4 regions of the Pseudoalteromonas sp. S2721 genome follow, and region 2 is predicted to be linked to each of the others. Evidence: predicted binding sites of a transcription regulator. Region 2 holds the regulator's gene; each other region holds the start of a gene.
What was found. The regulator FliA, encoded in region 2, starts transcription of late flagellar genes. The targets are predictions, from matches to a motif close to CTAAAGNTNNNNNNNNNNNNGCCGATA.
Positions count from the first base shown of each region.

Region 1 (5,910 bases), on a different contig from region 2:
TAGACTTAGGTGATGTAACAATCAATCAAGGTGAAAGCGCCGCAATTTTGAATATGGTTGAAAAGCCTCCTATTGATCAAGCTCCATCAAATCTTGCTGTTGTGGGTCGCTATGTACTGAGCAAAAATATTTGGCCATTACTTGCAAAAACTCCAGCTGGGGCAGGTGATGAAATTCAATTAACAGATGCCATAGCCATGCTAATGGAAAAAGAAACGGTTGATGCATACTCTATGAAAGGTAAAAGCCATGACTGTGGTAGCAAAATTGGTTATTTAAAAGCCATCGTTGAATTTGCTTTACGACGTGAGGAATTCAAAGATGAATTGAGCGACTTCATAAAGTCGTTGGTTAAATAACCAATTCTATTTACTTAGTAATAAATTATGTTAAAAAAGTGCCTATATGGCACTTTTTTGTTATTTACAAGCAGCTGACAATTGTTGATTATTAACAAATTAGGGACTTTTCTGATATACCTTTGTCTTATAGGGTTGTTAAGATGAGTATGGTGATTAATTGCTCTAATTCAGTTAGTTAACTGAGTAATGAAAAGCATTAATAATTTTGCTGCAAATTGTTTATGTTATAAAGCTACTTTTTACTAACAACATGATTTGCAGCGAATTAAAGCACTAAACTGAAATTATAATAAAAACATAATGTTAGTGTTTATTTTCAATATCTTAAATTATCTTTTAGCTTTTGATGTACAGGTAAGTACTAACAGATAGTCTTCTTCAAAGTAAGAAGCAATTTTTTAACGGTACGTTTAAGAATCCTGATTATGAAAGATTACTTCAAGCCTTTTCGCTGCAGTATATACCTAATGGTGTTATTAACTGTTTCTGGTTGCAGTAATGAGCTGCTGCTAAGCTCTACCGTTAATTCTATGCAAAGTTTTGCACTTCGCTTAATTGATCCTATTTTTCAAATTAATGTAAAAACTAGTTCTGAGCTTCAATCAACGGCTACACAAAAAAATACCCTAGCCACTGCTGCTATATTAGCACCTACAAAACCTAATTATACTTTTGCGTTACAGTTAGCATCAGTTAGCTCTGAGACCGCAATAGAAGTCACCTTTCATAAAATGGCAAAACAAGCGCCTAGTATTTTTCAAGGTAAACCAATTTTGAATGTTGAAGTTGCAGACGTGCATGATAGAACTTTCTACCGCTTAAAGTTTGGAGGCTATAAGTATTTAAAAAATGCGAAAGCTGACTGCGCGGCTATTAAGCGACAAGGTATTGATTGTTGGGTTAGTAAATACACAGATAATCGAATTTATTTTTAGCGTCAAATATTCACTCTAAAGGTGGCATTTTTATTGCTAATATTTAAGTCTGTTTTTTAGAATTGACGTCACCATGCATTTTTCTATTTTCTCTAAATATTTATTGTTAACCATCTGCTTAACTGCTTTAACAGCATGTATGATGAGCCAAGAACAAAGCCAGCCTGTTTATACTGAACAGCAGGTACAGCAATTTGCTGCCGAGTGGCAAAATCAACAGCCTAGCATTGAACGTCTTGCAGCAATGGAAAAAGACCTTGCGTTGTTAATCGAGGTACTTTCGGCTAATAGTGATTTAACTGCACAACCATCGGCATTTGAGCCGCAAAATGATGTGATCTATCACCAAAGTGAGCAAATACAATCTCAGCAATCATCATCAATCGACTCATTAGAAACGATTATTGCTGCAAACAAAGCAGCAGAAGCAGGTGTGCAATTAGGTTTATATTTAACGCCGAAAAAGGTCAGACATCAGGTCTTGAACCTTAAACGTGATTATCCTGCTGTTTTAAATGACCTAGATTTTCGCTTTAAAACTCGTGAGCAAAAAGGGGTAACCTTGTATGGATTACGAGCAGGTCCATTTGTAAATTATACTCAGGCGACAGCTTTTTGTGAGATAGCCAAAAGAATGGGGCAAACTTGTGTGACAGCCCCTTTTATTGGGGAGATGCTTTAAGTATCTTTCCTCTTGGAAATTAGGGGATTAACCTTAAAGTATTTGTTCTAGAGGTCGATAAAGCTTAAGATACAGCAAAATGGCTTAGCCATTTATTTATAAGGACTTAATATGAAATTACCTCTTTCTTTAATTGCATGCTCATTAGCATTTTCTGCTTTTTATTCTTATGCCACTACTGAATCTTTCAGTGCAACAGTAAAGGTTCAAAACTCAGTTGTTTTAACAAAAGGAAATGATCTAAATTTTGGTACTATTCGTGCCGTAGCCGATCCTTCAGGTGCTGCGCAAGCTGTTTTAACAATTAACCCAGAACCTGATGCAAGCCCTGTTTCAACAAGAACAGATGCATCTCCTGCGATTATTTCAATTATTGAGCAAGGGTCTCCTGCTTCATTTACGGTATCGGAAGCGGTGCCTAATGCGCGTTTGTCGATTACTGATCCTACAGCTAATATTTTAGCTTCTGATGGACAAGGTTTAAATGAGCCAAACTTTATTGTTGATGAATGGAAGTATTTTATTACTTCAGGCCCAAATGCAAATGCTTATTACCTTCCAGGCAGCCCAAATTTAACAGCAGATGCAGACGGCAGTGTTGAGTTTAACATTGGTGCCAATTTATCTACCTCAAATTCGGCGTCATCTGAGCCTTATCGTGATGTTGAGTATACCGGCACTTTCCAATTAGAAGTTGCTTACTAATAATACTAGGTAATTAGTCATGCGCTTTTTGCTTTTAGCTACTGTTTTATTTTGTGTGTTCTCAACACCCTTACAGGCTGCGAGCACAGAGCAACAAGCGCTTGATTTTGGTACTCTAGTTATTCTAGCTAATACAAATACCAGCTCTGTAATCGTCAAAGATGATGGCAGTATCAATACGCAGGGCTCGGTTTATGTTCTTAAAAATGGCCGCCCTGCAGAATTATTACTTACTGACTTTCCAGCTAGAACTCAGCTAACTATGAATCTAGTTGCCCCAGTTGACTTAACACATGATATCGATGGCAACTCGAGTGCTGGATTTTCTGTACGCCTTAATGGTTTTCCTAAATATGTGATTACCAATGAATTTGGTGAAGCAAAAGTATTTATTGGCGGTATTTTAACGACAGACCGTAGCGCTAAACCATACGCTGATGGTCAGTATTCTTCTACAACTTATTTAGAAATATCAGTCGATTACTAAGGATAGATATGTTCGCAAAACGTCTTTTATGTGGACTTCTTTTTGTTTTTTTCAGTCAATATGCAACGGCAAACTTACTTATTTCACCAACGCGGGTTTCATTTGATGAGCGCCAACGAAGCGCAAAAGTCACCGTCATTAATAGCTCAGAAGAGTACCGTACATACCGCGTGGTATGGAGCGAAAAATTAGCGCTACCTGGTGGGGGCTATCAAACATTGAGTGAGCCAGTAACCACGAGCCTTTCTCCTATGGCACGCTTATCACCAAAGCAAATTCGCTTAGCACCTGGCGAAAGGCAAACGATTAAAATAGCAATTAGAAAGCCTAAGGATTTGGCTAAAGGGGAATATCGTTCCCATTTACTATTTCAAGCCTTACCAAATGAAGATAAGGCAGCTAAGGCTGGACTTAAAGTGAATATGATTTTGAGTTTTAGTATTCCAGTTGTATATCGTGAACAAGGTGAGCTGCCAAAAGTTGCATTTCAAACTGCAGAAATAGTTGAAGATTCGGTAAACAAAAAACCAAAAATTGCCGTTAAATTAACTGAACAACAAGGTTTTAGTAGTTACGGTCGACTTAGCGCGTATGTTACTAATTCTGCAGGTAAACAAGAAAAAATCGCAGAAATCGGGAATCTAAGCCTATACCCTGAAATTGAACAAGCGACTGTGTTGTTAGATTTATTCTCTGGTAAACAGTTGCCAAAACAAGGGAACATTGAGCTTAAATATCAAGGTGCCGATGAGTATGAAGGCGTCGATTTTGGCTCATATTCATTGCCTATTCGACATTAAGGATTAATGCGAAAACATTTATGAATCGCTTATTTGCGATAGGGCTTATACTATTAAGTCCTATCAGCGTTGCTAATTCGACTGTGAGTACAGAGGATGTACTAGCTAGAGTCAATGCCATAAGAGCTAAGCTAAATGGCGAACAGCTTTACGCTCCACAATCTAAGCATATAACTGCTGTTAATCATTCTGCAGATACCTTAGACGCTCAGCAACGAATTGCCATTGGGGAATTTTTGCTATTTTCAATTTATTTAAATGAAAATTATTTAGGTGAGTTGTTTGCCCTTAAGTCTGATCAAGACATATTGCTTGGCGTTTCGGGGCTAGTTGATATTTTACAGCTTGCAATTAATGTCGATATATCAGCCGAGAGGGCCGAAGGTTGGTTCATTAACACCAATAAAACCTTTCAATTAACAGCTCAAAAACAGTTGATTACAGATACAAAAAAGTGGCAGCTTACAGAACAACAAATTAGTGTTGATGATGATATTTATATAGAGGCAGCAGTACTCGCTGAGGCTTTAGAATTTCAGCATCGCTCTGATTACGCAAGCTTAGAGCTGTATATTGAAACTGAGTCTGTTTATCCGGTTGTCGCCCAAGCGCAGCGACATAAAAAACAACTACAAAGCTATAGTACTCAAAAGCAAGCAACTTTACCTTGGAAACCAAGCCCATACCAGGCCTTATCTGTCCCTGTGGCTGACTTACAATTGAACTATACCCAAGATAATGATGGTAGTCAGGCAAGTTACTCATTACTTGGCTCGCAAGATTTTGCATACCTTACTATGGAATACTTTTTATCGGGCCGTGAAAGTGATTTATTGAATAACTCAAGACTAACTTTCTCCAAGCAAGATGTGAATAATCAGCTGTTAGGTCCACTTGCTGCAAGTCTTATTGAGGTAGGTGATGTCACAGCTACGCAAGTTGGCAGCCGTTATAACAACCAGTACGGGCGCGGAGTTAAAATTTCGAATTATCAACTTGGGCAAGCAGTTAATAATAATCGAGTGAATCTAACTGGTGCAGTACAGCCAGGTTGGGATGTTGAATTATACCGCAATGGTATTTTAATTGAGCAGCAATTGAGCTTGGCGGATGGGCGCTATGTTTTTGCTGACGTTGATTTACTGTTTGGTGAAAATAACTTTGAGTTGATTTTTTATGGTCCGCAAGGGCAAGTAGAGCGAAAAACAGAATATTACTACATTGATGGTACGCAGCTTGAACAAGGGGAAGCAGTCTATGAGTTATCTTTTTCAGAGCAAGGCAAGCAGTTATTAGGTAATAACAGTAATAGTGCAAACAAGGGCTGGGTTGCTGCAGGGCGATACCAATATGGATTGAGTGATAACGTTGCTATGTACTCAGGCTTTATGGCGCAAAAGCAAGAGCAAGATGAGTTATACCATGTTGCTCTAGGAACGAATCTCAGCTTGTTAGATAGGTTATTAGTTAATCTGGAGTATGAAGAAAACAATCAACAACAAAGAGAATTTGAATTAACAACAAGAACTAAGCTGGCTGATCAGTCTTTGCTATTCAGCGCAACGAACCGTACAGATAACCAGAATGGTCGAGATATAACGCTGAAAAGCTATCAATTTGATATGTCTGGTGAGCTGATGCAAAACAACTTTGGGCGGCTTAATTATCAAAACAACTTTTTAGTTCAACACGCACAAAGTGGTGATTTAAAGCAAATTTATAACCGTTTAAATTACAGCTATGCAAACGTCTCAATAAATAATTTATTGCAATGGCAAGACCCAAGTGCCGGGCAAGAAAGTGTAGATGGTATGACGCGTTTACAAACACGACTAGGCAGAGTGTACAGTCGGTTTGGTGTTAATTATCGTCTTTCTCCAGTGAGTGAGATAGCAAGTTATGAAGCTGAATTTAGCCGAAGTTTAGGCCCGAGTCTCCA
Region 1 covers NZ_PNCZ01000034.1:3,125-9,034, forward strand. Annotated here, with positions in the region: gene galU (UTP--glucose-1-phosphate uridylyltransferase GalU) at 1-359, shown strand, start outside; gene CWC02_RS13340 (SPOR domain-containing protein) at 788-1,297, shown strand; gene CWC02_RS13345 (SPOR domain-containing protein) at 1,371-1,979, shown strand; gene CWC02_RS13350 (DUF4402 domain-containing protein) at 2,091-2,684, shown strand; gene CWC02_RS13355 (DUF4402 domain-containing protein) at 2,704-3,171, shown strand; gene CWC02_RS13360 (fimbria/pilus periplasmic chaperone) at 3,180-3,971, shown strand; gene CWC02_RS13365 (MSCRAMM family adhesin SdrC) at 3,992-5,910, shown strand, end outside.
Region 1: the regulator FliA is predicted to act here: its motif matches at 2,013-2,039, upstream of CWC02_RS13350 (DUF4402 domain-containing protein).

Region 2 (5,910 bases):
TGGTGGTGTTACTGGTTACAGTTTACACCATGAAACCCCTTGAATTTGGTATGTTCCCTGCGGTTCTACTGATTGCAACCATCATGCGCTTAGCGCTGAATGTCGCCAGTACCCGTGTAGTATTACTCGAAGGTCATAACGGCGGTGATGCAGCCGGTAAAGTTATCGAGGCCTTTGGTTCGGTGGTTATCGGCGGTAACTATGCAGTTGGTTTAGTGGTCTTCCTGATTTTAATCATTATTAACTTTGTGGTTATCACCAAAGGTGCAGGTCGTATTTCTGAAGTATCAGCTCGCTTTACTCTTGATGCAATGCCGGGTAAACAAATGGCGATTGATGCTGATTTAAACGCTGGTTTTATCAGTGCAGAGCAAGCCCGTGAACGCCGTGAAGAGGTTACCCGCGAAGCCGATTTCTATGGTTCAATGGATGGTGCGAGTAAGTTCGTAAAAGGCGATGCAATAGCGGGTATCGTTATTCTAGTGATTAACATCGTTGGTGGTTTATTTGTTGGTATGATCCAACATGATTTATCGTTCAGCCGTGCGATGGAAGTGTACACCTTACTAACCATTGGTGATGGTCTAGTTGCACAACTGCCTTCACTGTTACTGTCTATCGGTACTGCAATCGTTGTTACCCGTCAAAATGAATCGCACAATATGGGCGACCAAGTTAAGACACAGCTAGGTAACGAAAAGTCTTTGTATATCGCATCTGGTATTTTGATCATCATGGGTCTTGTGCCAGGTATGCCGCATATTGCATTTTTAAGCCTAGGTGGATTACTGGGTTACCTTGCTTACTTCACCCAACAACAAAAAGCCAAAGCAGAAGCTGAAAAAGCAGAGCAAGAAGCAAATGGTGGTGCGCCAGGAACAGGTGTTGCTAATAAACAAGAGCAAAAAGAACTGGGTTGGGATGATGTTCAACAGGTTGACGTTATTGGTTTAGAAGTGGGATATCGCTTAATTCCACTGGTAGATCAATCTCAAGGTGGTGAACTATTAAATCGTATCAAAGGTGTGCGTAAGAAATTGTCTCAGGAACTTGGTTTCTTGGTACCTCCTGTGCATATCCGCGATAACTTAGAGCTTGACCCAAATGCTTATAGAATCACTATGATGGGGGTTTCAAGCGGTGAAGGTGAGCTTAAGCATGGTGATGAGTTAGCGATTAATCCAGGCCAAGTATTTGGTCCAATCAAAGGGGTTGCCACAAAAGATCCTGCATTTGGGTTGGATGCGGTTTGGATCAAACCAGATCAAAAAGATGAAGCGCAGTCACTTGGCTACACAGTCGTTGATTCAGCAACTGTGGTTGCAACTCATATCAGCCAGTTACTTACTAACAGTGCTGCTTTACTGCTTGGTCATGAAGAAGTACAAAACTTACTAGATATGTTAGCGAAGAGTCATCCACGCCTTGTTGAGGGACTGGTTCCTGACGTATTACCACTCACTACTATCGTAAAAGTGCTACAAAACTTACTCAATGAAGGGGTGGCAATTCGCGATATGCGCTCGATTGTTCAAACCCTTGTTGAGTATGGCCCACGTAGCCAAGACCCTGATGTACTAACGGCTGCAGTGCGAATTTCACTGCGCAGATTGATCGTTCAAGATGCTGTTGGTATGTCTTCTGAGATCCCTGTCATAACCTTGGCGCCTGAGTTGGAACAGATGTTGCATCAGTCACTTCAGAATGCAGGTGACGAAGGTGCCGGAATAGAGCCAAGCCTTGCAGAGCGACTTCAACAATCATTGAATGAAGCGCATCAAAACCAAGAAATGGCCGGTGAACCTTCGATACTGTTAACGTCAGGAATGTTAAGAACTGTGTTATCTCGCTTTGTTAAGTACACCATCCCAGGTTTAAGGGTGATGTCTTACCAAGAGGTACCAGACGAAAGACAGATTAAGATTGTCAGCTCAGTAGGCCAACAATAGGATAGTAAAGGGGTTGAACCATGAAAATTAAACGTTTTTTTGCTAAAGATATGCGCACAGCACTGAAAGAAGTGAAAGATGAACTAGGTGTTGATGCGGTTATTATGTCGAACAAAAAGCTTGCTAACGGCGTTGAAATCGTTGCAGCTGTTGATTACGACAAAGCAGCCCCGAAAGCCGAAGCTAAACCAGCAGTGGCACAATCAGCACCTACTCCACAGCATAACTTTGTTAAACCTGAGCCAATGCGTGCTAAACCTGAGCCGCAAGCGAAAGTTGCTGATAGCCTACAAGCGTTACTTGAGCGTCAAGCCCCACGCCCTCGTTCGCCAGAGCTTGCGTCAATGTTTAGTCAATCTGGTATTGATACGAGTGAACACTATCAAGCAAAAGAGCCAAGCTTTGAGCAGCAACAGCCTGAATATAAGCAAGCTCCTCGTTATCAACCGCAGGCAGCACCTCGTGTACAAACTCAAGCTCATAGCCTTGGTTTTGATGACGATTTAGATTCAGGTTTTGATGATTTAGATTCACCCGCTGAGCATAAAAACTCAGCACCTGCGAATCAATCAGAAATGACGACTATGCGGGAAGAAATGAATGCGATTCGTCAATTACTTGAACACCAAGTATCTGGCTTAATGCAACAAGATATGGCTCGCCGCGATCCGACTCGTGCATGTATGATTGACCGCTTAGCGGGTATGGGCATTGAACGTGATGTTGCTGAACAAATGGCCTGTTTCATTCCTGATGATGTATCACGTCAACAAGCGTGGCAAGCATTACTGCAAATGGTTGAAAACCAAATGCATACAACGAATAACGAAATCCTACGTCAAGGTGGTGTATTCGCATTAGTGGGCCCAACGGGTGTTGGTAAAACAACGACTGTTGCGAAATTAGCTGCACTGGGCGCACAAAAATATGGTGCTGATAAAGTGGCGTTGATCACCACTGATACATATAGAATTGGTGCCTACGAACAATTGGCTACTTATGGTCGTATTATTGGCTGTGGTGTTAAGCAGGTAAAAGATGCGAATGAATTAGCTGAAGTGCTATACCATTTACGTAATAAGCGTCTAGTATTAATAGATACAGCGGGTATGAGCCAACGTGATTTACGTTTAACTGAGCAATTAAACACCTTAATGCGTAATCAGCGTGTTGATATTCGTAGTTATTTAGTATTGAGTGCGACAGCACAGATAAATGTGTTGCAAGAAACCGTAAGACACTTTAAAAAGGTTCATCTAAGTGGCTGTATCTTCACTAAATTGGATGAATCTTTAAGTTTAGGTGAGATTATTAGTATAGCGATTCAAAATCGCCTGCCAATAGGGTATCTTACTAACGGTCAGCGTGTTCCTGAAGATATTCGCGTAGCGAATGCTGAAAAACTAGTGAAAAAAGCTGAACAATTGTATTTAAAACGAGCAAAAGCACAACATTCACGACGTCAAGCAGTAGCGTCGAACACAGTAGGGATGTATGATTAACACAGTATTAGATCAAGCAAGCGGCCTGCGCAAAATGAATCAAAATAATAATAGTGGCGTTAAAGTTATCGCTGTGACTGGCGGTAAAGGTGGAGTGGGTAAAACCAATGTTTCACTCAACACCGCAATCGCATTAGGGCAGCAAGGAAATCGTGTATTAGTACTAGATGCCGATTTAGGTTTGGCAAACTGTGACGTGATGCTTGGCCTTCGTGTTGAACGTAACTTATCTCATGTTTTGTCAGGCGAGTGTGAGCTTGACGAAATTCTCGTTGAAGGTCCTGCAGGTATAAAAATTGTACCAGCGACGTCTGGTTCGCAAAGCATGGTGGAATTAACACCATCTGAGCATGCAGGCCTTATCCGCGCTTTTAGTGAGTTAAACACCGAGTTTGATATTTTAATTGTCGATACCGCTGCAGGTATTTCTGACATGGTATTAAGCTTTTCTCGTGCAGCCCAAGATGTTGTTGTGGTTGTATGCGATGAACCTACCTCAATTACCGATGCTTATGCGCTTATAAAAGTGCTTAGCCGTGAGCATGGCGTATATAAATTTAAAATTGTTGCCAATATGGTGCGCAGTTTGCGTGAAGGGCAAGAATTATTTGCTAAACTTTCAAAAGTAACGGATCGCTTTTTAGACGTTTCAATGGAGTTGGTAGCTACCATTCCTTATGACGAGAACATGCGTAAATCTACGCGACGTCAAAAGGTGATTGTTGAATTATTTCCAAACTCACCAGCTGCGGTGGCGTTTAAAACATTAGCAACAAAAGCAGTTAAGTGGCCGATCCCTAATCAACCTTCTGGCCATTTAGAATTTTTCATTGAAAAACTAGTAAACGGCTAACTATGACAACATCGGTGAATAAAGCGATGGGATATCAATCAGCACAAAACTTAAATGCGATTGTTGAAAAACATGCCTCTTTAGTTAAAAAAGTGGCGTGCCATCTAATTGCTCGTTTACCTGCCAGTGTCCAACTCGATGATTTAATTCAATCAGGCATGATAGGCCTAATTGAAGCATCAAAAAACTTTGATGCTAGCAAAGGGGCTAGTTTCGAAACTTTCGCTGGAATTCGTATTCGTGGTGCGATGTTAGACGAAATTCGTAGAGGTGACTGGGCACCACGCTCAGTTCACCGAAATGCTCGCCTTGTGGCTGAAACCATTTCCGAATTAGAAAGCACGCTAAATCGTGAACCTAAAGATACAGAAGTCGCTGAAAAACTTGATATAACGCTCGATGAGTACCATCATATTCTACATGATGTAAATTCTAGTAAAGTATTAGGTATAGAGGACTTAGGCGTTGATGAAGACGTCATTACACCTGTAGGTCAGGATTTAGGACTAGACAAACCGTTTAATAACGTTAAAAATGAGCGGTTTAACCAGTCTCTATTAACGGCTATCCAATCGTTACCAGAAAGAGATGCACTTGTTTTGTCTTTGTACTACAACGACGAAATGAACTTAAAAGAAATAGGACACATACTCGATGTTAGTGAATCGCGTGTGAGTCAGATACATGGTCAGGCGATGATTAAGCTCAAAGCAAAAATCAATGACTGGATTAATTAGTAGTAAGTAAATATAGGTTCAAACCTCACCGGAGGATGTTTTGGATAAAAACATGAAAATTCTTGTTGTTGATGATTTTTCTACAATGAGACGTATCATTAAAAATCTATTAAGGGATTTAGGTTTTACCAATGTGCAGGAAGCTGACGATGGGTCAACAGCATTGCCAATGCTACAAAATCAAGAATTTGATTTTGTTGTAACAGATTGGAACATGCCAGGTATGCAAGGCATTGATTTGTTAAGAGCAATTCGTGCTGATGATAGCCTTAAGCATATTCCTGTATTAATGGTGACAGCTGAAGCGAAAAAAGAACAAATTGTTGCTGCTGCTCAAGCGGGTGTTAATGGCTATATCGTTAAACCATTCACTGCTGCGACACTTAAAACCAAATTGGAAAAAGTGTTTGAACGTTTAGGTTAATCTAAGGGGAGAGGCTTATGTCAGCACTAGCTGCGCCTCAAATAAGTTTAGAGCAAGCTCGTCAACTTGTTGAGTTTCTTGAAAATGGTGAACAAGAAAAAGCTGATCAGCTGATACTTGAAACAGCATCAAAAGAACAATCAGAGCTGTTTGCTGAAATCGGTAAACTGACGCGACAATTACATGAAGCGCTAAAAAACTTTGATCTAGATACTCGTCTTTCAGATTTAACTACCGATGCGATCCCAGACGCTAAGCAGCGCTTAAATTATGTTATGGAAATGACAGAAAGCGCCGCTAACAAAACCATGGATGCAGTTGAAGCTAGTTTACCTATAGCGCAACAACTTGCAGATGAAATAGCGACGATTAAACCAACGTGGGATCGTTTAATGAGCCGAGAAATAGAGCTCGGTGAGTTTAAAAAGCTATGTCATAGCTTAGA
Region 2 covers NZ_PNCZ01000040.1:1,016-6,925, reverse strand. Annotated here, with positions in the region: gene flhA (flagellar biosynthesis protein FlhA) at 1-1,949, shown strand, start outside; gene flhF (flagellar biosynthesis GTPase FlhF) at 1,970-3,451, shown strand; gene CWC02_RS15110 (MinD/ParA family ATP-binding protein) at 3,444-4,304, shown strand; gene CWC02_RS15105 (RNA polymerase sigma factor FliA) at 4,331-5,041, shown strand; gene cheY (chemotaxis response regulator CheY) at 5,082-5,465, shown strand; gene CWC02_RS15095 (protein phosphatase CheZ) at 5,483-5,910, shown strand, end outside.

Region 3 (5,910 bases), on a different contig from region 2:
CTTAAATGTACAATCGGTTGCTGTTGAACCAACTAACTCGCCAGTTATTAGCCAAACTTTAGCTGGTGAAGAAATTAAACCGGGCCCTCATAAAATCCAAGGTATCGGTGCAGGCTTTATCCCAGGCAACCTTGATTTAGAAGTTGTAGATGCTGCAGAGCAAGTATCAAATGAAGATGCCATTGCCATGGCTCATGAACTGATGAAAAACGAAGGCATTTTAGTGGGTATTTCTTCAGGTGCCGCAGTAGTTGCTGCAAAGCGCCTTGCTGAAAAACCTGAAAACGCAGACAAAAACATTGTGGTAATTTTACCAAGTGCAACTGAGCGTTACTTATCAAGCCCATTATTTGCTGAAGAGTTCAGCGATAAAGAGCTTGTTCAGTAATCACCAAGAATCTCTTAGTTTTTAAAAAGGATGCAAACATGCATCCTTTTTTATTATCCAAAATAAATAAAACTATTAATTTTACCGAGTTAACTTTACATCATGCTCATTTAGTCACACACTTTATTTTAAGTTCACTCGAAAAACTACAACAATGAAAAATATACTTTTAATTTTTATCCTTTTAAGTAGCAGCATTCTTTCCGGTTGCGGCTCTGAAGATGCACCAAAAGGTGAAAAAAACACTCCTGGTAACGTAGCGACCCTCTATTTTGATGCTTTGTATAACCAAAACGATTTAAATAAAGCGATGGAATACGCCACGCCGAAAATGGCGCGAATTATGAAATCTTATGGTACCGCTGGGCAGTTCGCTCGCAACTTAGTCAATATGCAATACGATGAAGTGGTGATTGAAGTCGATATGACTAACATGAGCTTGCGCGAACAGTATGGCGATAAAGCCAACATCAATTTGATTTTTACGGGTTATTTTAATGGTAAGAAAATTGATGATATGCGCAGTGTGAAAATGATGCGTAAAAAAGGCAATTGGTACATAGAAAAAATAAATGCCGATCCGTTTGCGCGATAATTGATTACTAAAACTAAAAAGGGCCTGATGGCCCTTTTTTGTTTTAGAGTATTACTGCGAACTGATATTCGTATTACTCTTCGTCAAACTCTTGATGTTGACGCTGTGCAGGACGCGCTAAGATTTCAACATAAAACGATGTAAGCTCTTTTGCTTCAATATCGCTAATACATTTATTAATCTCTGCCACGTGAACGACATTGGCCTCATCCGCTGATTCACCAAACTTACAGTCAAACGCCCAATAGTCGGCACCTGCTGGGAGTGTTTTATTACGCTCACGTTTCAAGTATTTTTTTACTTCGTGCTTGGCTGCATCAACCATACGAGGGTATTTAATTTTCTCGTGGTTTAGCGTGAATGTTTTCTTCATTATAGTCCTAGTAACTTGGTTCAATGACAATGGCATTAAGCCATAGACTGCTATTATAACAAGCGCATCTTAATTTAGCTGTACTTTTTATTAAGTTTATTCATAGTCTATGACAATTCGATTAAGCCTCGAATGCTAAGCTGTCGCCAAATGCAGAGGTTGATGTATCGCCTCATTAGTAAGACTATCATAAAATGCGGCAGCGTCGATTTGTGGGCGCTCAACGGGTTTGTTTTTTTCATAAAAGCGTTTTCTAACTGCTGGCTCACAGTTATCAATCACTTCTAGCGGCACATGTTGCTTATCATCACGAACATTCAAAGGCTCTGGATTTAAGCAATGACGTAATTTTATATCTGATAAACCACCTTGCAATAGTCTAAATGCATTTTCTTGCCCAATTAGCATATCAAACTGTTCGGGAGCTAATGGTTGTGTAGGACCAGCACCTAATTCAGTACGCAGAGCAGACTCAGATACTTCAGGATTGCTTAATTCAGTTTTTGGTAGGTGGAACTGGCTAAAATCGAGCGCATCATGAGAAAGCATTGCGAGTAATAAAGCAAACTCTCCAGAGCGGTGCTCGTGAACACTTTTATTAAGACGATTATCGAGTTGACTCTCTGTGAGCAACAAACCATCAATTTGCATAGTCTTTAGCCAAATAGTTTCTTGATTAACCAGTTATCGGCATTTATGCATTTTTCTTTAGTTTTTTTCTTTACTTAAATAATCAGTTTGCTATTATCAGCGCCGTTGCATTGGAGGGGTTCCCGAGCGGCCAAAGGGATCAGACTGTAAATCTGACGGCTCAGCCTTCGCTGGTTCGAATCCAGCTCCCTCCACCACTTTTCTTCTCAGTGAAGTGGGGCCAAATGCAATAGTAAAAATTTGTGTGGAGGGGTTCCCGAGCGGCCAAAGGGATCAGACTGTAAATCTGACGGCTCAGCCTTCGCTGGTTCGAATCCAGCTCCCTCCACCACTCTTACTCTTTCTAGCTTTACTCTTTCTAGCTTTACTCTTTCTAGCTTTATTCTTTCTAGCTTTATTCTTTCTAGCTTTACTCTCGCTAACTTAATCTACCAACTCAAACTGCTCCCATTCGCTTTTAACCATTGCTCTGCTTTTTTATAGTCTGGATAAAACTGGCTCACACGTTGCCAAAACTTAGCGCTATGATTCATATGTAAAAGATGCGCAAGCTCATGGACAACTACATAATCAATCACCCAGGTTGGCGCACTTGCTAAATGTAAATTAAAAGTCAGCTCACGGCGTTTGTTACAACTGCCCCAGCGACGTTTATAATGTTGAATTTTAAGCTTTGTAGGCAACGTCTCAGACATTTGCAAGCAGTAATCATGCACTCGCATTTCGATATAGCTCTCAAGCTTTTCATGCATAAACTGCTCAAGCAAAGCGAGGTAGTTAGCCTCTTGATGTTTGACACGTGATGATATTAGTAAGGTAAGCTGAGGCCGCGCATCTTGTTGCCAAGTGTTTTTCGGGCCTTTGCCGAATACTATTGGGACGTTTTGCCCAAACAACTTAATAGTGGCGTTTACTAATGGCAATTGGCGACGCTCAGCTTGCATAGATTGCTTTGCTATTTGTTCAGCGACCCAATCTTGCTTAGTGTTTAGCCAGGCATCTATTTCAGTTTGTGGAACATAAAAAGGCGCATACACAGTGAGTTTCTGCTCAGCAACTTTAATTGCCACGGTTGTTCTGCGTTTACTGCGCTTTAGGGTGTAATCCAACAAAAGTAAGCCAATTCAATTAATAAAAAAATGAGAGATTCCATTTTACCCTGCTAAATAGCTGCTAATCTATAAAGATGACTCACAAATAAGTTTTCATCCTTATGCCTGACAAACCATGTTGTAGTTATACCTCACCAACAGGTAACAAGTGCCAAGAAACAGATATGGGCTCTGGATTTTGCTTTTGGCATGATAGTAAATTTGATAAATCAGGGCTAGATCTAACCCAAAAATTAGAACGCTATGCCAAAAAAGGAGGCTTACTAGAAGGGTTACAATTAAAGCGAGCAAATCTTTCTGGGCTTAACTTAATCAAACAGGATGATGAAGAGGGCTATAACCTTTCGTACTGCAACTTCTATCGAGCAAATTTAACGGGCGCTCATTTATTTAATAATAAGATTGCTAATGCCTCACTAATGAAAGCTAACCTTCACAGTGCTAGTTTGCATTACTGTGACTTAAGAAATACCAACTTATTAGGTATCAAACTCAACGACAGCAGAATTGATAATATCGAGCTAGGCGACCAATTACTGCAAGAAACGGCGGCCATTAAAGCCCGCAAGAATAAGCACAACTCAGAAGCACGAGACTTATTCGAACAATCTGAAGAAATATACCGTAATTTAAGAAAAGCTTCTGAAAATCAAGGACTATTTGAGCTTGCCGGTAACTTTACTTATAAAGAATTGCGCATGCGTCATGCGCAATACCCTAAAGGTTCAAGTAAACAAATAACTTCAAGCTTTATCGATATGTTATGCGGCTATGGCGAAAAGCCTGAGAATGTCATTCGTTTTAGTTTGTCGCTTATTATTTGTTGTGCACTCTGTTATTTTTTATTTGGTGTGAATTATCAAGATACGCTAATAAGATTAGATTTTTCTAACTCTATTGAAGACAATTTATTTGCATTTCTAAATAGCATTTATTTTAGTGTTGTTACCTTTACGACTCTAGGTTACGGTGACATAACACCTATTGGTTTCTCTCGATTTATTGCAGCAGTTGAAGCATTTTGTGGGAGCTTTTCACTCGCTTTATTCGTTGTTGTATTCGTCAAACGCATGACGCGTTAACAGTATCTAGTGATAAAAAGTGATGGATAAAAAACATGAATTTAAAACTAAGCATTTATAGCTAATATAAAATAATTAAATTCATTAATTTCACATCTTTTACTCTTAATAAATTTTAAATTGTATTAGACTGAAAGCACATGCAGCCTTTAACTTATTCTATGCTAGCAGAATTTTTTCTTACTGATCAAAGTTCAGATTTATTAATAAACGGTACCTACGACCCGACTCTAGTCCTTTTGTCGATTACCACGGCCGTCTTTGCCGCTTATTTTTCTTTACACCTTATTGATCTTGCAAATAAAACTAACTTTAATTCTTACCGTCAACTCGCCAATGGTACTGGCGCACTGGTTTTATCTGGTGGTATTTGGAGTATGCACTTCATTGGCATGCTGGCATTTTCACTATGCACAACAATTAACTACGATCCGACTTTAACATTCTTTTCGTTTGTACCGGCATTTTTCGCGTGTTTAACAGCATTTTCTTTTCTTCGGCGCAAGGGTAATACCCAGATCCCAAAAACGTTAAAGCTTCTAGTCAGTTCTGTATTATTAGGTGCAGGTATTGGCACCATGCATTATACAGGCATGGCTGCGATGCAAATGAGTCCATTGTTACGTTATGACCCTTGGTGGTTCGCTGCATCTATTGTTGTCGCTGTTGGCCTGTCATTCATAGGCTTATACACTCGCTTTCATTTGAGTGACCATTTTAAGCGTTTATCTAACTTTCAAAGTAGAATAATTTGCAGCATTATTCTCGGTTTTGCCGTTGCCGGTATGCATTACATGGGAATGGCTGCGACTCGCTTTGTTGCGACTTCGCCCCTCTTATCCGATAACGTTGATACATCACATATTGAACTTATTGCTATTTGCGTCGCGTTTGCCACCGTTTTATTAACTGCACTCGTAGGCATTATCAATGGAATGGTTCGCTATCGTATGCTGTTGGTGGAGAAATCTGCCGAAGAATCTCGTTTAGATGCTATTTTAAGTACAGCTATTGATGGCATTGTGACTATTAACATTAAAGGAAAAATTTTAAGCTTTAATAAATCTGCAGAAGCTATTTTTGGCTGGCAGCAACAGGAAGTTCTCGGACAAAACGTTAAAATTTTAATGAATGACGAAATTGCTGCACATCATGATGATTACTTATTAAATAGTGGCAATCATGAGCTTAAAAAAGTAATTGGCATCAACAGAGATGTTTGCGCAAAACATAAAGATGGCCATTTATTTCCTATTCGTCTTGGCCTTGGAGAAGTGAAACAACCAGGTGAAGAGACTCTATTTGTAGGGTTTATTACTGATTTAACTCAGCAACGCGCCCTGCAACAGAGTCTAGAAGAAAAAGAACTACAATATCGTACCTTGATGAATAATACACCCGGTGCTGTATTTCGTTGTTTACTTGATAAAAACTGGACGATGCTGTTTATTAGCCCACGAGTCTTTGAATTAACCGGTTACACAGCACAGGAGTTCACATCAAACGAAGTAGCATTTGCAGATATCATAAATTCCAAGGATGAGCAGCACATAGCAGATGCCCTAGACGACGCCATCTCAAATTCTAACCAATACGCTGTTGAATATAGAATTAAACACCGTAATGGCCAAACAGTTTGGGTACTAGATCAAGGCACAGTTAACCATAATCCAGATACCAACGACAAATGGATAGATGGCGTGCTAGTC
Region 3 covers NZ_PNCZ01000031.1:7,861-13,770, forward strand. Annotated here, with positions in the region: gene cysK (cysteine synthase A) at 1-388, shown strand, start outside; gene CWC02_RS12875 (hypothetical protein) at 543-983, shown strand; gene CWC02_RS12880 (DUF6172 family protein) at 1,057-1,356, opposite strand; gene CWC02_RS12885 (VC2046/SO_2500 family protein) at 1,492-2,007, opposite strand; tRNA gene CWC02_RS12890 (tRNA-Tyr) at 2,120-2,204, shown strand; tRNA gene CWC02_RS12895 (tRNA-Tyr) at 2,254-2,338, shown strand; gene CWC02_RS12900 (M48 family metallopeptidase) at 2,436-3,116, opposite strand; gene CWC02_RS12905 (ion channel) at 3,221-4,201, shown strand; gene CWC02_RS12910 (MHYT domain-containing protein) at 4,363-5,910, shown strand, end outside.
Region 3: the regulator FliA is predicted to act here: its motif matches at 2,042-2,068, upstream of CWC02_RS12885 (VC2046/SO_2500 family protein).

Region 4 (5,910 bases), on a different contig from region 2:
GCACTGCAAACTATTACTAGTCGCGAATTGTCACCACTCGAGCCGTCAGTGATCACCGTTGGCTCAATTCATGGAGGCTCTAAACACAATGTCATTTCAGATGAAGTAAAACTACAACTTACATTGCGTAGCTATAACCCTGAAGTTCGTTTACAACAAATCGCGGCAATTAAACGAATTACTAAAGGCATCGCATTAAGTGCTGGGCTTGACGAAAGCTTAGCACCAGAAGTCTATGTGCATGAAGATGAGTCAATTCCTTCAACTTATAACAATCCTGCACAAACCAATGTAGTGCGTTCAGCAATTGCTAACGCTATTGGTGAAGACAATGTACTTGAAACTGAAGCTGTAATGGCCGGTGAAGACTTTGGCCTTTATGGCCGTACAGAACAAAATGTGCCGATTACTTTGTTTTGGTTAGGCGGTGTTGAACCGAGTCAATATGACTCAGCAATGCAATCTGGCGCAACATTACCTTCTTTACACTCAAGTAAGTTTGCACCTGATTACAAAAAAGCACTTCCAACTGGAATTACAGCAATGAGTAACGCCGCGGTTGCCCTATTCAACAAAAAGTAGTTTAGGCTGACTTGGCTCTGGGCTTAGCCTTCCTTTTAAAACGTCGCTTTTGCGGCGTTTTTGGTAACTGGGCAAAGACTTGGCTATCGCATTGCTTGGCTTGCTCAACTAAAGCATGTAACTCTTCCAACAATGGTGTTAAAAATTGCTGATAACTCATATGCTGTTCAGCGATATTACCTAACGATGCTTCCCACTTAGCTGTTAAGTCAGGGCTAGCAAGCTGTTCTGGTAATGTACTTATGAGTGCTTTACCTGTTGCGGTAGCCAGAATGTTTTTACCCTGACGTTCTAAAAAACGGCGTTTAAATAAAAGCTCAAGAATACCGGCTCGCGTAGCTTCAGTACCAAGACCATCTGTTTCCTTAAGTATCTTTTTAATTTCTGGGTCTTTCACATACCGACTGATGCCTGTCATGGCACTTAATAAGGTCGCATCAGTAAAATGCGCTGGCGGTGTCGTCATTTTGTCTACTACTTCACCTTGATTGCAATGCAGCTGTTGACCTTTTTCAAGTGGTGGTAAGGTTTGCTCATCTTTTAACTCTGTTTTGCCCATTAATATTTTAAAGCCTAAGCTAACATCTTGCTTAGCTGCTGCTTTAAAAAGCCCACCCGCAATTTCAACCGTTATTTTGGTTTCGTTAAATAGATAGTCTGGATAAAATTGGATTAAATAATGACGACAGATCAAGCGATAGATTTTTTGTTCATCACTATTCAAGGACGCTGAGCGAAGTTGTTTTTCGGTAGGAACAATAGCGTGGTGAGCTGCCACTTTGCTGTCATTAAAACATTTACTCCGCTTACTGCTATCAGCTTGCTTACAAGCTTCAATTGCTTGACCTTCATTATTAGCGATGGCGGCAATAATACTCGCGGCATCTTTATGATGATCTTTTGGTAAATAGCGATTATCTGAACGAGGGTACGTAATTAACTTATGACGCTCATACAAGTTTTGGCAGGTATCTAGCACTTTTTGTGCAGGCATTGAAAACGCCTTTGCCGCATCAATCTGTAAAGCGGATAAATTATAAGGTAGCGGTGCCTGTTGTTTTTTTTGCTTTTGCTCAAGCTCAACCACTTTAGCTGGTTGATTAGTTATACGTGACACAACATTTTCAGCAAGCCCCCTATGCAATACTCGCCCTTCTTCATCTTGATAAGGTTCACATGCTTTACTTGGTTGCCACTTTGCAGCAAATGTTTGCTGATGCTGAGTTTCAAGGTGAGCTAATACTTCATAAAAAGGTTTCGCTACAAAGTGAGTGATTTCATTATCACGATTAACGACTAAACCTAAAATAGGCGTTTGAACACGCCCAACAGATAGCACATTGCCAAATCCAGCTTTTTGCCCAGCAAGCGTATAGGCTCGAGTTAAATTCATGCCAAATAACCAATCGGCACGTGATCGAGCTAAGGCAGACACACTCAAAGGAATAAAATCGCGGTTCGATTTCAAATTATTTAGTGCTTTTTTAACTGCACTTAAGTTTAAGTCGCTGATCAAGAGTCGTTGAATTTGCTGTTTTTTGGCTTGGCTAAGTTTAACCTGTTCGATCACTTCATCAACCAATAGCTGGCCTTCCCTATCAGGGTCGCCAGCATGAATTATTGTACTTGCCTGCTTAATGAGCTTTTTTAGTACAGTAAGTTGTTTGCGTGTTTTTGCTTTAGGTTTTAATTGCCATTGTTCTGGCACGATAGGTAAATGCTCAAATCGCCATTTTTTAAAACTTGCATCGTAATCATCGGGCTCTGCTTGCTCAAGTAAATGACCAATACACCAAGAGACACTATCTCCATTACCAAGCTCTATATAACCATCATGTTTTTTTTGTGGTTTTGGTAGAGCATCTGCAATGGCTCGTGCCAAAGATGGTTTTTCGGCAATGTAAAGTTTCATAACGCAACACTAAATACTGTTTTTATAAACAGTAGTCTAGCACAGGATTTTTAACGAAGAAACGCCTTAAGCTTGCTGGCTTCGTCGAGTAAAAAGATAGATAAGTGGTAGGTAACATACGACCACAGTACCAATATTGATTAGCGGTAGCAGGGTCTTATACATGTAAGTGCTGTAAGACAAATCCCAAAGGTGGCGGTCAACTAAACGGAACAGTTGCAAAATAGGCGCCATTATCACAACCAACTGCCCTAAAACACTTTGCCATAAGTAGACTTTATCTTTAATACCTAAGTAAGCAATGATTGCCATCCAAGCAATATCATTAAAAGCCCAAACGACATAGCGCCAAATATAAATGTCATCAAATTCACGTAAGCCGCTATGAATTAAGGTACCGTATAAAAAGAAACATGCAGTTATTACGGTAAAGTGGAATGCCTGCCAATCTTTGCGGAGGTAGAAAACGAAAATAGCAGGGCTCAGAATGAACACCCAGCTATTATTCAAAATTGAGATGGTATATACAAACCAATCAGGCAAAATTAACTAACCTTAATCTGTTTTACCATCATCGTCGCCACTACCATTACCAGGCATGTAGCTATATTTATCAACTTTTTTCATTTTTATTCTCTATTACATTTGTTAATGAGGCTTAACTTTAATTGATTTACTTCCTTACATCAATAGGTTCAGATTCGTGTGCTTTACCTTGCATAATAGAGATTTCAACACGGCGATTTCGCTTGCGATCTTCGTCGGTTACATTCGGTACTAGAGGCCTCGTTTCTGCGTGGCCGACTACCATCATACGGGACTTATCAAACCCTGGCGCTTTTTCCATTTCACTGGCAACTGCCACCGCACGTTTTGATGATAAATCCCAATTATTAGTATAAAGCTCATTCGATACTTGGAAGTCATCAGTGTGACCTGACACGGTTATTTCACCCGGCACATCTTTTAACAGCGTAGCAATATCACGAATAATAGGTTTAAATTTTGGCTGTAAAAAAGCACTACCCGATGGGAATGAACCATTCTCACGAATGCGAATAATAATTTGCTGGCCTAATGACTCGAGCTCAATCGCACCATCCATAATTTGCTGTTCTAGTTGCTGAGCAATTTTCTTCACAAGTTCATTTGTTTGTTCTTGATCAGCCGCAGAAATTGACTGTTCTAAAGCTTGTTGCTGAGCCGTACTTTGCGATTCACCACCACGTTTATTACCGCGCTGTTCTTGTCGACCACCGGCGGAGCTTTCGTCGCCAGCCTGAAACTCAAGCATTTGTTGTGTCATCTCAACGGTTTGTTGCTGAATCGTTTCAATAGGAGTAGGTTCAGGTTTACCCGGAGTGAACTCCATGGCAATGACCGAGGTTCCCTTTGGAATATCTTTTACTTCAATTTTATTTTGTACACCAAAAGCAAACTTCATGGAGCCGGCAATTTGCTTAAACTTCAGTACGTCCATTTCTGAGAAAGCAAGCAAGAGTACAAAGAAGCACATTAATAATGACATTAAATCTGCGAAGGTTCCCATCCATGCAGGCAAGCCTGGTGGAGGACATTTGCACTCTTCATCTGACATGCTCTACTCCTCGGTATCAACTTTACGTTTTGATTCGGCTAAGTAGTTTTTCAAAATACCCTCAATTACTTTCGGGTTCTGACCGTCTTGAATACCTAGCACCGCGTCAAGAATTAAGCGTTGATTAAGGGCTTCTTCGTCTTTACGCAGTTCTAGTTTTACCTGAATTGGAATAGCGACAACGTTTGCTAAGAAAGCACCATAGAGAGTTGTTAAAAGGGCAACTGCCATTGCTGGGCCGATTGCCTTTGGGTCATCCATGTTTGATAACATAGCAACCAGACCGATTAGCGTACCGATCATACCCATTGCAGGAGCAATATCGGCAAGTGATTTGAATAAACCAGCACCGAGTTCATGACGGTTAGCAGTAAGAGAAATATCTTTTTGCAGCGTGGCGCGAACGACATCAGCATCATGACCATCCACTAACATATCGACCCCTTTACGCATAAAACCGTTGGGGATTTCAGCTTCTTCTAATGCTAAGAAGCCACCTTTACGTGCAGAATCAGCTAATTCTACTGCTTTTTCAATTAATTCTTCCGGAGATTCGATTTTGAACATAAAAGCTTTTGCTGCCACTTTACCTATGCCCAAAAATTGCCCCATGGTGAAATTTGATAATACAATAAAAATCGAACCACCAAATACAATGACCACCGAAGGCGTGTTGTAAAACATTGCAACTTGGCCATCACTACTTAACACCATCGACATAGCAATTAAGCCTATGGCACCAAGAATACCTATTATGGTTGCTAAATCCACATACCCCTCCAGAGGAACAATTACACGATACACTCAAGTATCAAATTTTTATTATTAACTGCTTATCGGCAAGCAGTTGAAATACTTAAATCATTAAATGAATTAATTTTATTTTAATGTAAGATTTTTAAGCTACAAGTTTAAGCTGTATTTAAAATCGTAAAAATAGCATACTAAAAATGAATTATGCGTAAAAAAACACATCATTCTTTGACCTAGTTTAGCATTCCCCCTAAAATTGGCCTCACTTTCTAACAGCTATCGAGGCCACAATGGCAACAAAGAAACCAGAAAACTTAAGCTTTGAAGAAGCACTGGATGAATTATCTCAAATTGTTGCACAAATGGAGCAAGGTGAATTGTCACTGGAACAATCACTAAAACAATTTGAACGCGGCATTGCGCTAGCAAACGCTTCGTCTGGTAAGTTACAACAAGCCGAACAAAAAGTTGCCATTTTAATGGGTAACGATAGCCAAGCGCCTCTTAGCAATTTTGATTCAAACTTGGACTAATTAAGTGCAATTAAAAGAACAATTACAACGCGCTCGTGAAGACGTTGAAGCACATTTAAATCGCTATTTTGAACAGCCACTTAATACCGAAAAAAACATCAAAGAAGCCACCCACTACGGTGTTCTAAATGGTGGTAAACGCTTACGTCCTTACCTTGTATATGCAACGGGCCGGATGATGGGCGCGGACAAGGCCGATCTTGATATTCTTGCCGCCGCTATTGAGTGTATTCATAGCTATTCTTTAGTTCATGATGACTTACCAGCAATGGATGATGATGACTTAAGACGTGGCCGCCCTACCTGTCATATTGTCTATGGCGAAGCACAAGCCATACTCGCAGGTGATGCCTTACAAACACTGGCATTTGATTTAATCGCTAACCATCAATTTGCTGTTTCTGCGAGCCAGCAAGTAAAAATGATTGCCTCATTAAGCAAAGCCTCAGGTATTGAAGGTATGGTAGGTGGGCAAGCACTGGATATTGAAGCGACCGATAAAGAAATTACAGTTGCTCAGCTAGAGCGCATTC
Region 4 covers NZ_PNCZ01000002.1:27,186-33,095, reverse strand. Annotated here, with positions in the region: gene CWC02_RS00510 (M20 metallopeptidase family protein) at 1-582, shown strand, start outside; gene CWC02_RS00505 (DNA topoisomerase III) at 584-2,494, opposite strand; gene CWC02_RS00500 (hypothetical protein) at 2,561-3,037, opposite strand; gene CWC02_RS00495 (flagellar motor protein MotB) at 3,168-4,091, opposite strand; gene pomA (flagellar motor protein PomA) at 4,095-4,862, opposite strand; gene xseB (exodeoxyribonuclease VII small subunit) at 5,135-5,377, shown strand; gene ispA ((2E,6E)-farnesyl diphosphate synthase) at 5,382-5,910, shown strand, end outside.
Region 4: the regulator FliA is predicted to act here: its motif matches at 4,926-4,952, upstream of pomA (flagellar motor protein PomA).